One region of the Actinoplanes sp. NPDC051475 genome, then DNA from elsewhere that is predicted to be linked to it. Evidence: riboswitches for the same ligand, from Rfam matches in the RefSeq annotation. Region 1 holds a riboswitch; each other region holds the start of a gene.
The links. A riboswitch is a leader RNA that binds a small molecule or an ion and turns the genes downstream of it on or off. The one in region 1 is predicted to bind cyclic di-AMP.

Region 1 (3,172 bases):
GATCGGCTTTCTCGGCCTGGGCTGGTGGCAGTTCAGCCGCGCCACCGGCGGCAACACGCTCAGCTGGGGCTACACCTTCGAGTGGCCGGTCTTCGCCCTCTTCGTGGTCTTCCTGTGGGTGCGCGAGGTGCAGCAGGAGCTCCGAGCCGGCCCGCAGGCGCCCGAGGAGCCCGCCGAGGCCCCGGCGGCAGCGCTCGGCGGCGACACGCCCGTGACGGTGCGCCGGCCGGTACGCGTGCCGGTGGGCGCGCAGCCGATGCCCGCCGACGACCCCGAACTGGACGCCTACAACGACTACCTCGCCTGGCTCAACGCCCACCCCGGCGCCCGGCCCGGCGACTACCCCGGACGCAAGAGCAGCACCAAGTAGAAGGACGTGGACCGTGCAGGGAGCCCTCACCCGCTACCGGATCATCGCCTGGATCGTCGGCGTGGTCCTCATCGTGCTCGTGCTGGTAGGCATGCCGCTGAAGTACGCCGGCCACAACGACACGGTGGTCGCGGCCGTCGGACCCGTCCACGGTTTCCTCTACATGATCTACCTCGTCGCCACCTTCGACCTGAGCCGCCGGGCCGGCTGGCCGCTCGGGAGGATGCTGCTGGTGATGCTCGCCGGCACGATCCCCTTCTTCTCGTTCTGGGCCGAGCGGGTCGTCTCCCACAAGTGGGCCGTCCAGGGGATGGACACCCCGCCCGCGATGGCGCAGAAATAGAAGGGTCACGCTGCGAAAGCGTTGAATCGCAGCCCGTTATCGGGATCATTCCCATATTTGTGATAATTGGCGCAAGTCACTCTTCCGGCTCTTGTGTTAATTGAGATCGCCGATAAGTTGATGCGGTTGGTCCGGTCCGCAGCCATACCCTCAAGTGGCGCCGGCCAGCGCCGCCGAATCCCTCGACGGCGGTAACGGTGACCCCATCCCCCGGGGCTCGCCGCGACCGTCTCGGCGAGCCGGGGAACCACCGAAGCAGCATCCGGGGTGAATCCGCGTCAGCGGTAGGGCCTTCTTCCCGCCCGAATCCGTCAGCTAACCCGGTAGGCGGCCCAGCGGAAGAAAGGCCACGTACCGTTGCCACACGCCCGAACGAGGCTACGCACCATGGTGGTCGCCGCCCTGGCGATCGTGATCACCGGCACCGTCGCGCCGGCTGCACACGCGGCGCCCTCGACCGGTGACATCAACAAGAAGATCGAGAAGGCGTCGAACCAGCTCGAGGACGTCGTCGAGTCTTACAACAAGATGAAGATCAGCTTGAAGAAGACGAAGGACGACGAGACGAAGCTCGCCGCGTCACTCGCACCCGCCAAGGAGGCCCTCCAGGCCGCCGGCGCGCAGATGAACGTCATCGCGGCGTCCGCGTACAAGACCGGCAAGGTCGGCACGATGAACGTCGTGCTGGAGGGCAGCAGCAACCTGATGGACCGGATGTCCATCCTCGAGCAGCTGTCGCGCAACCGGCAGCGTGACATCGACACGTACACGGCCACGACGCAGAACTACAACGAGCGTCAGGCCGCACTGAAGACGACTCAGGTGAAGCAGACCGCGGAGGTCAACGAGCTCGCCGCCCGCAAGAAGAAGATCGAGGGCCAGCTCAAGGACCTGTACGCCATGCGCAAGGCAGCGTACGGCCGGGCGACCGAGAAGGGCTCGAGCTACACCGGCAACGTCCCGTCGGTCTCCGGCGAGGCCGGCGTCGTGGTCCGGTTCGCCTTCGCCCAGATCGGCAAGATGTACGAGTACGGCGCCGACGGGCTCGGCACGTACGACTGCTCGGGCCTGACCTCGCGATCCTGGAGTCAGGCGGGCAAGTCACTGCCGCACAACGCCGCGGCCCAGTACAGCGCCACCCGGCGGATCAGCCGGTCCCAGCTCGAACCCGGCGACCTGGTCTTCTACCGCAACCTCGGGCACGTCGCGCTCTACGTCGGCGGCGGGAAGATCATCGACGCCTCACGGGCCGGTGAGCCGGTGAAGCATCGCACGATCGACATCATGACCCCGTACGGCTACGGCCGCGTGACCTGATCACGCGCCCCGGCACGACAGAAGGCCGGTGTCCCGCGAGGGGCACCGGCCTTCGGCGTTGTTGGGGGAAGTGGTTACGCGGCCTGAAGGCCTTCGGCGCGGGCCAGCTCACGCAGCCGGCCCAGGGCCTGGATCTCGAGCTGGCGGATGCGCTCGCGGGAGAGCGAGAACCGCGACGCGACCTCGGTCAGCGAGTGCTCGCGACCGTCCTCGAGACCGTACCGGGCGCGCATGATGCCCGCCGAGCGGTCGTCGAGGTGGTTGAGCAGTCCCTCGATGCGCTGCCGCTCCAGGGCGGTCAGCACGATCTCCTCGGGCGACGGCGCGTCGCTGTCGGCGACCAGGTCGCCGAGGTTGGTGTCGCCGTCATCGCCGACCGGGGTGTCCAGGGACACGGTGTCCTGGGCCCAGCGGGTCAGCTCGCCGACGCGCTCCACCGTCACGCCCAGCGCCGCAGCGATCTGTTCGGGCTCCGGGTCGGCGCCGAGCTCGCGGACGAGCTGGCGGGTGACGTTGCGCATCCGGTTGACGTCCTCGACGAGGTGCACGGGCAGGCGCACGGTGCGCTCCTGCTGCGCGATCGCCCGGCTGATCGCCTGGCGGATCCACCACGTCGCGTACGTCGAGAACTTGTAGCCGCGCTCGTAGTCGAACTTCTCGACGGCGCGGACCAGGCCGGTGTTGCCCTCCTGGATCAGGTCGAGCATCGGCATGCCCGAGCGCACGTACCGGCGTGCGATCGAGACGACCAGACGGAGGTTCGCGCGGATGAACAGGTCCTTCGCCCGCTCGCCCTCGACGACCAGCCGCTCCAGCTCCTCCCGGCTCACGCCGCGACGGACGTCTCCGCTCTCGAGCAGGTGCTCGGCATAGAGGCCGGCCTCGATTGCCTTGGAGAGGTCGACCTCCCTGGCGGCGTCCAGAAGCGGCGTCCGGGAGATCTCGTGCAGGTAGACGCCGACGAGGTCGCGCTCCTCGGCGACTTCGTCCGTCCGCATCACGGTGCTCTTCTCCACGTTGCCCACGGTCCCCTCATTGCCTTCACTAACCCTGTTACGGGCAATTCCTGCTTCCATCAGCCCTCCCCGTAACGTCCGCAGTTCGTGCATTGCGGTGCTGACACCTACACAACAAGTGGCGCC
Region 2 (3,172 bases), on a different contig from region 1:
ACTCCGGCATCGGGAACACGTACAGGCAACGCTCCTGCCCCTTGGTGATCACGACACCTCCCGCCAGCTCGTCCCGGAACTTCGCCGGGAGGATCAGCCGGCCCTTGTCGTCCAGGCGCGGGGTGTGAGTGCCGAGGAACATCGGCGCAACCCCCCTGCCCTTTTGGCGGTTTCGCGGTCCGCCTGTTCACTCGGGCCGGCAGGTCCGCTCCGGCCCTGCCACTGCGCTCCACTCTACTCCACTTCCCTCCACCCGCAACCGGAATCGACGCGTCCATGAACCGTTTTCGCGGATGAATGCGCACGTCAGACGCGGTGGGTCGGAGTGGAGGGGTTGGCGCCCCCATTCAAGGTCCACTTTCCGACAAGCCGCCCAGGCGGGCACGAAACTCCGCCGAAAAAGGGCATACCCGAGCGCTCGGGTCGACCTTGGGGAGGGAAGTGGAGGGAGAAGTGGAGGACATGACAGTGGGGCGCGACCCGAACCGGGTCGCGCCCCACTGAACTGTCGTGTGCCGCCGTACTGCTTATTGCATTGTCGTCAGACCATGCGCCGGACGACGTAGTTGCTGCCGTAGATCTTCTGCTTCTGCACCCGGGCACCGGTGTGCGGGGAGGCCCACATGTAACCGCCGCCCGCGTAGATGGCGGCGTGGGTGCCGTAGGACCCGGACCGGAAGACGAGGAGATCGCCGGCCTGCTTGCTGCCCTTGCTGACGCCCTTGCCGTAGTGCTGCTGCGAGTTCGCCTTGTGCGGCAGCTTCTTGCCCGCCGCCTTCTTGTAGACGTACAAGGTGTAACCCGAGCAGTCGAAGCGCTTGGGGCCGGCCGCGCCGTACTTGTAGAGCGCGCCCTTGTGCCTCTTGGCCTCGGCGAGGATCTTCGCGCCGCTGGTCCTGACCGTGATCTTGACCGGCTTGCTGGCGCTGGGCACCATGCCCCGCGAACCGCCGTAGTACGTACGGAACCAGACGGTCTTGCCGGGCTGGGTGTTGAAGACGACGGTCCCGGTCGTCACGTGCTTGTTCTGCCAGGTCTTCCACTTGCCGTTGATCTTGGACTGCAGGCGGACCCAACCATGGACCACCTTCTTGCCGGTCCGCGGATTCATCAGCTTGGTGGTGACCCGGACCTTGGAACCCCAGGACACCGTCCGCTTGTTGTACGAAGCGGTGACCTTCGGCTTCACCTTCGCGGCAGCGGCCGCCGTGATCGGGGCGGCGGATGCTGCCGGCGTCGCGACCAATTGGCCGGCGCAGAGGCAGAGACCCAGGGACAGTGCGACGGTTCCGGTGCCGACGGACATGCGGCGGCCCCGGCTCGAACTGCGTTCGTGCACGGTAGAGATATCCCTCCGGCACGCCTGCGAGGTTAGCTGTCGGGTTCGGGCGGGAAGGATGCCCGGCCGCCGGTGGCGGCTTCACCCCGAGGTCCCCCGGGTCCTGCGACCCGATGGACCGGAAATGGGTCCCCCGTCCCTGCCCCCGTATGCCTTTATGGTCGTTCACTTGCTTCGTGGTCGCACCGTACGGACCGGGGCAGGGCTCGGCGTGATCCGTGCAGTGCGAGCGGTGGGCGGTCGCTCACCGGCCCACCCTGCCTACCCGATTTCTCGATCCACCGTGGGGCGGCCCCTCGTGACTCTTCGTATTTGGCACAGTGGACAGTGTCCGATTTGTGATCCACCTGTGACAAATGCCGCCACGCTACGCGCAGTAATGCTTACGGACAGCTGAAGGTTACGGGTGAAACAGAACACACAAAAAGCCGCGGGCGGTGCGATCAAGGACGGCGCACAGGTCGGGCGAATGCCCCCGCAAACATCCCCACCGGCCCAAACACGGCAACGGACGACCTATCCCGATCAACCTTTCGGCGGAGCCGCCCCCCGCACCGGTGACCGCGGGCGGCGTCGCACCCGGCGCCACTCGACGTAGTGTCCGTTTCCGGTACCCTCGTCGCCGTGACGGACGGGAAGATGCCCTTGCGGGCCAAGGTCGCGAGCTCCGTCTCGCGCACGGCGGCGGCCCTCTCGCGGGCCGCGGGACGCGGCGACGGATCGGTGATCGGCGGCTGGATCGGCCTCAAGATCGATCCCGACCTGCTGCGGAACCTCGCCGCGGGCCGGGCCATCGCCCTTGTCTCCGGCACCAACGGCAAGACGACCACGACCCGGTTCACGGCCGCGGCACTGGGCGTCCTGGGCCCGGTCGCCACCAACTCGTTCGGCGCCAACATGCCCACCGGGCACACCTCCGCGCTGGCGAAGGCGGGCTCCACCCCGTTCGCCGTGCTCGAGGTCGACGAGCACTACCTCGCCCGGGTCATCGAGGAGACGACCCCCCGCGTGGTGGCCCTCCTCAACCTCTCCCGCGACCAGCTCGACCGGGCGAAGGAGGTGGCGATGATGGCGCAGATGTGGCGCACCGCCCTCGCCGCCCACCCGGACGTGCACGTGGTCGCGAACGCCGACGACCCGATGGTGGTCTGGGCGGCCGTGAACACGGCTCACGTCGTCTGGTTCAGCGCGGGCCAGCGCTGGACCGACGACTCGTGGGTCTGCCCCGAGTGCGGCTCCCCCATCAACCGGGCCCAGGGCGACTGGTGGTGCACGGGATGCCCGCTGCGCCGGCCGCAGGCGCAGTGGACGGTCGAGGACGAGGGCGTGCTCGACCCCAGGGGCGACTGGCACCTGGTCAAGCTTCAGCTGCCGGGCCAGGTCAACCTCGGCAACGCGGCCACCGCGCTCGCCGTCGCCGCCGAATTCGGCGTACGCCCCATAGAGGCGGCACCCCGGCTCGCGGGCGTGGCCTCTGTGGCCGGTCGCTACGCGCAGGTGGACCGCGACGGGCGCAACATCCGGCTGCTGCTGGCCAAGAACCCTGCGAGCTGGCTCGAGGCGTTCGACATGGCCGAGGTGGCGCCGACGCTGCTCTCCATCAACGCCCGCGACCCCGACGGATTCGACACCTCGTGGCTGTACGACGTGGACTTCTCGCCGCTGCGCGGGCGGCCCGTGCTGATCACCGGGGACCGCGCGTACGACCTCGCCGTACGCCTCGAGGTGAACGATGTGCCCTTCCGGCACGTTAAGACCTTCGAGGAGGCGATCCAGGCCACCCCGCCGGGGCGCCTCGAGGTGATCGCGAACTACACGGCGTTCCAGGACATC
Region 3 (3,172 bases), on a different contig from region 1:
CGTGGTCGGCGAGTTCGGCTTCAACCACTCCGACGGCGACCCGGACGAGGACACCGTCATGGCCACCGCCCAGGCCCAGGGCATCGGCTACCTCGGATGGTCGTGGAGCGGCAACGGCGGCGGCGTCGAATACCTCGACCTCGTCACGAACTTCGACGCCGGCCTGCTGACCTCCTGGGGTGAGCGGCTCTTCAACGGCCCGAACGGCATCAAGGCCACGTCCCGCGAGGCCACCGTCTACGGGACCCCACCCTCGTCACCCCCGGTCAGGGCCTGCACCGCCACGTACGCGACCACCGGCCAATGGACCGGCGGCTTCCAGGGCGCGGTCACGGTCAAGGCCGGGACCGCCCCGATCAGCTCCTGGACCGTCACCTGGACGTGGCCCGACGGCCAGCGCTTCACCAACACGTGGAACGCGGCCGTGACGACCTCCGGCGACGCGGTGACCGCCCGATCGCTGTCGTACAACGGCTCGCTGCCCGCGGGCGGGAGCACGAGCTGGGGCTTCACGGCCGCGTGGACCGGCCGGAACACCGCGCCGGCGGCGACCTGCACAGCCGCCTGGAAGCGCCCGCGGGAGGGCCGGTGAGGTCCGGGAACGGCCCTCCCACGGGCGAACACCCCTTCAGTGCTCCGCCGGGCCGGAAAGGTTGCCCGCGTTCCCCACATTTCTTTCAGGCCGGCGGCGCCGGGGATTCCGCGCCGGGCACGAGCAGCCGCGGACGGCCCGTACCGTCGGCGGGAACCGACCAGACCGCCGGAGTGCCGGCGCTGTCCCGCAGGGTGTACGCGGGCGTCGCGCCGTCGAGCCACGCCGCCCGGTCGTCGACGCTCGCCGTCTCGGCGGTCCCCACCACGTCCATCGACGCCAGGTCGAGCACCGACAGCCGCCGGCCCCGCGCCTGAACTCGAACATCTCCATGGCCGCCGGCTCGGCGCAGGAGCGGTGGCTGCGCACCGACAGCGGTACGGGAACCTGTCACTGATCCCGGCGCAGCCGGTAGTACACGAATCCCTCACGGGTGACGCCGCCGTCGGGGGTGAACCCGGCGGCGGCACAGCACGCGCGGCTCGGCGCGTTGCCCTTATCGATGCCGCAGAAGAACTCATCCACATCGGACAGCTCGGCGTTGTCGACGACCGCTCGCAGCAGGGCCCGGCCGCGGCCCTCGTGCCAGCGCCGCGGGTCGACCACGAAGGCGAGGCCCATGGAGCGGCGGCCGCGACCGTCGGCGTACACGTCGCCGCCGATGAAACCCACCTCGCCGGCCGCGTCCACGCCGAACCACGCGTGGCAGCGCAGCACCAGGTGGCCCCGGAACACCTCACCGCCGCCGCGCTCGGCGATCGCGAGCATGCGGGGCAACCAGTCCCGCCCGCCCAGGTAGTGCTGCACCTGGGGATGGTCGAACCAGGGCGCCGCGGAGTCCGCCAGCATTGTGGTCGGCGGGACCAGCCTCATGCGCACATCATGCCGGTACGCGCAAGCCGGCGGTGCTGTTGTCCCTCCATAGTGGTGGGTGTGGCGGGACCCGGCCGCCCCACGGGGGAAGGGCGGCCGGGCCGGTCTCCGCCAGGCCTCAGAGGGCCAGGCGTTGCCCCGGGAAGATGAGGTTCGGGTTGCCACCGATCTCACCGCGGTTCAGCTGGTACAGCGCGCGCCAGCCGCCCTTGACGTGGTGGCTGCTCGCGATCTTCGCCAGGGTGTCGCCGGAGCGCACGGTGTAGGACTTGCCGGTCGCGTGCGCCGGCGTGCTCTTGCGCGTCGTGCTCCTGTGCGTCGTGCTCCTGTGCGTCGTGCTCCTGTGCGTCGTGCTCCTGTGCGAGGACGACTTCGACGAGGCCCCGGACGTGTTCCTGCCCGAGTAGGACTTCGAGGAGCCGGCCTTCCTGCCGCACACCGGCCAGGCGCCGATGCCCTGGCCGTCGAGGACCTTCTCGGCGATGCGGATCTGCTCCGCGCGGCTCGCCTTGTTCGCCGTGCTCGCGTACTTGCCGCCGCCGTACGCCTTCCAGGTGCTGCGGCTGAACTGCAGGCCGCCGTAGAAGCCGTTGCCGGTGCTGATGCTCCAGTTGCCGCCGGACTCGCACTGCGCGACGGCGTCCCAGTTCACACTGGACCTGGCCGCTGCCGGCGATGCCGGGCCCAGCAGGGCGGCGGTGCCGGCCGCGCCCGCGACCACCAGGCCGAGGGCACGCAGGGACTGCTTGCGGATCTGTGCCATGAAAGGAAACCTCCACGCCTGCGAGGTCAGCTGTCGGGTTCGGGCCGAGGAGCCCGGCCGCGTGTGGCGGCTTCACCCCGAGGCGCGGCTTGCGCGCCGTGGAACCTGTGGGTCCCCCGCTCCATGCCTGTCGGTTGAGGTCCCGGCCCGGTCGGCGGCAGGACTCGGCGTTACCGACCGCGGGGCCCGCATCTGCGGACCGGCCGACCGTAGCCACTTCCCCCCGGGCGATCGCAAACTTCCGGGGCCGAACGTGACGTTGTTTACACCCTTGCGACCGGATTGATCTTTCTCCGAGGTGTCGTTCGAACCGGGATAATCACCGCGAAGCGGGCCATCGGCCGTACCGTTGGATCATGGAAGATCCTGCCGTCGCCGTCCGCGCCCGGCTCCTCGAGATCACCGGGCCCGAACCCGGTGGGCCGGAATGCGCGCTGCTCGTCAGGCTGCTGACGTCGTACACCGTCAAGACGCCGCCGGCTCTGGAGCGGCTGGCCGAGGCTCTGGCCGCCGGGGACCTCGCCGCCGTCCAGGACCAGGCACACGCCCTCAAGGGATCGGCGGCCAACATCGGCGCCGCCGAGCTGACCGATCTCTTCGGCGAGCTGGAGGACGCGGCGCGCGACGGCCACCTCCTGGAACCCCGGGCGACGCTGGACCGCATCCACGGCGCCTACGGCCGGGTGGCACCGGTGTGCACCCGCATCGCCGGTGACCTTCAGCAGGAGGCCGTGCGTTGACCGAGAGGGATCATTCGTCCCACCAGTTCGCCGGCGCCGTCGCGCTCACGTTCTCGGCCAGGAGGCTCTGCAGGACACTGGCCAGGACGCTCGGCTGTGCCGGCTTCTCGAGGTACGGCGCATCCGGCCGCACGAGCCCCTGGGCCAGGGCGACATGCCGGGGGATCCCGCTGATGTAGATCACGTGCATGCGGGGATACACGG

Region 2: linked by a shared signal. The riboswitch ahead of AB0368_RS23165 (NlpC/P60 family protein) and the one ahead of AB0368_RS31825 (NlpC/P60 family protein) in region 1 are both predicted to bind cyclic di-AMP.
Region 3: linked by a shared signal. The riboswitch ahead of AB0368_RS35185 (transglycosylase family protein) and the one ahead of AB0368_RS31825 (NlpC/P60 family protein) in region 1 are both predicted to bind cyclic di-AMP.

What each region holds. Positions count from the first base shown of each region.
Region 1 is NZ_JBFAZZ010000019.1:55,963-59,134, reverse strand. It holds gene AB0368_RS31835 (hypothetical protein) at 1-370, shown strand, start outside; gene AB0368_RS31830 (DUF3817 domain-containing protein) at 384-713, shown strand; cyclic di-AMP (ydaO/yuaA leader) riboswitch at 922-1,058, shown strand; gene AB0368_RS31825 (NlpC/P60 family protein) at 1,101-2,030, shown strand; gene AB0368_RS31820 (sigma-70 family RNA polymerase sigma factor) at 2,105-3,106, opposite strand.
Region 2 is NZ_JBFAZZ010000011.1:168,261-171,432, reverse strand. It holds gene mraZ (division/cell wall cluster transcriptional repressor MraZ) at 1-142, opposite strand, end outside; gene AB0368_RS23165 (NlpC/P60 family protein) at 542-1,339, opposite strand; cyclic di-AMP (ydaO/yuaA leader) riboswitch at 1,346-1,513, opposite strand; gene AB0368_RS23160 (MurT ligase domain-containing protein) at 1,979-3,172, shown strand, end outside.
Region 3 is NZ_JBFAZZ010000025.1:53,825-56,996, reverse strand. It holds gene AB0368_RS35200 (cellulase family glycosylhydrolase) at 1-592, shown strand, start outside; gene AB0368_RS35195 (hypothetical protein) at 678-884, opposite strand; gene AB0368_RS35190 (GNAT family protein) at 983-1,465, opposite strand; gene AB0368_RS35185 (transglycosylase family protein) at 1,584-2,228, opposite strand; cyclic di-AMP (ydaO/yuaA leader) riboswitch at 2,230-2,408, opposite strand; gene AB0368_RS35180 (Hpt domain-containing protein) at 2,585-2,968, shown strand; gene AB0368_RS35175 (response regulator) at 2,979-3,172, opposite strand, start outside.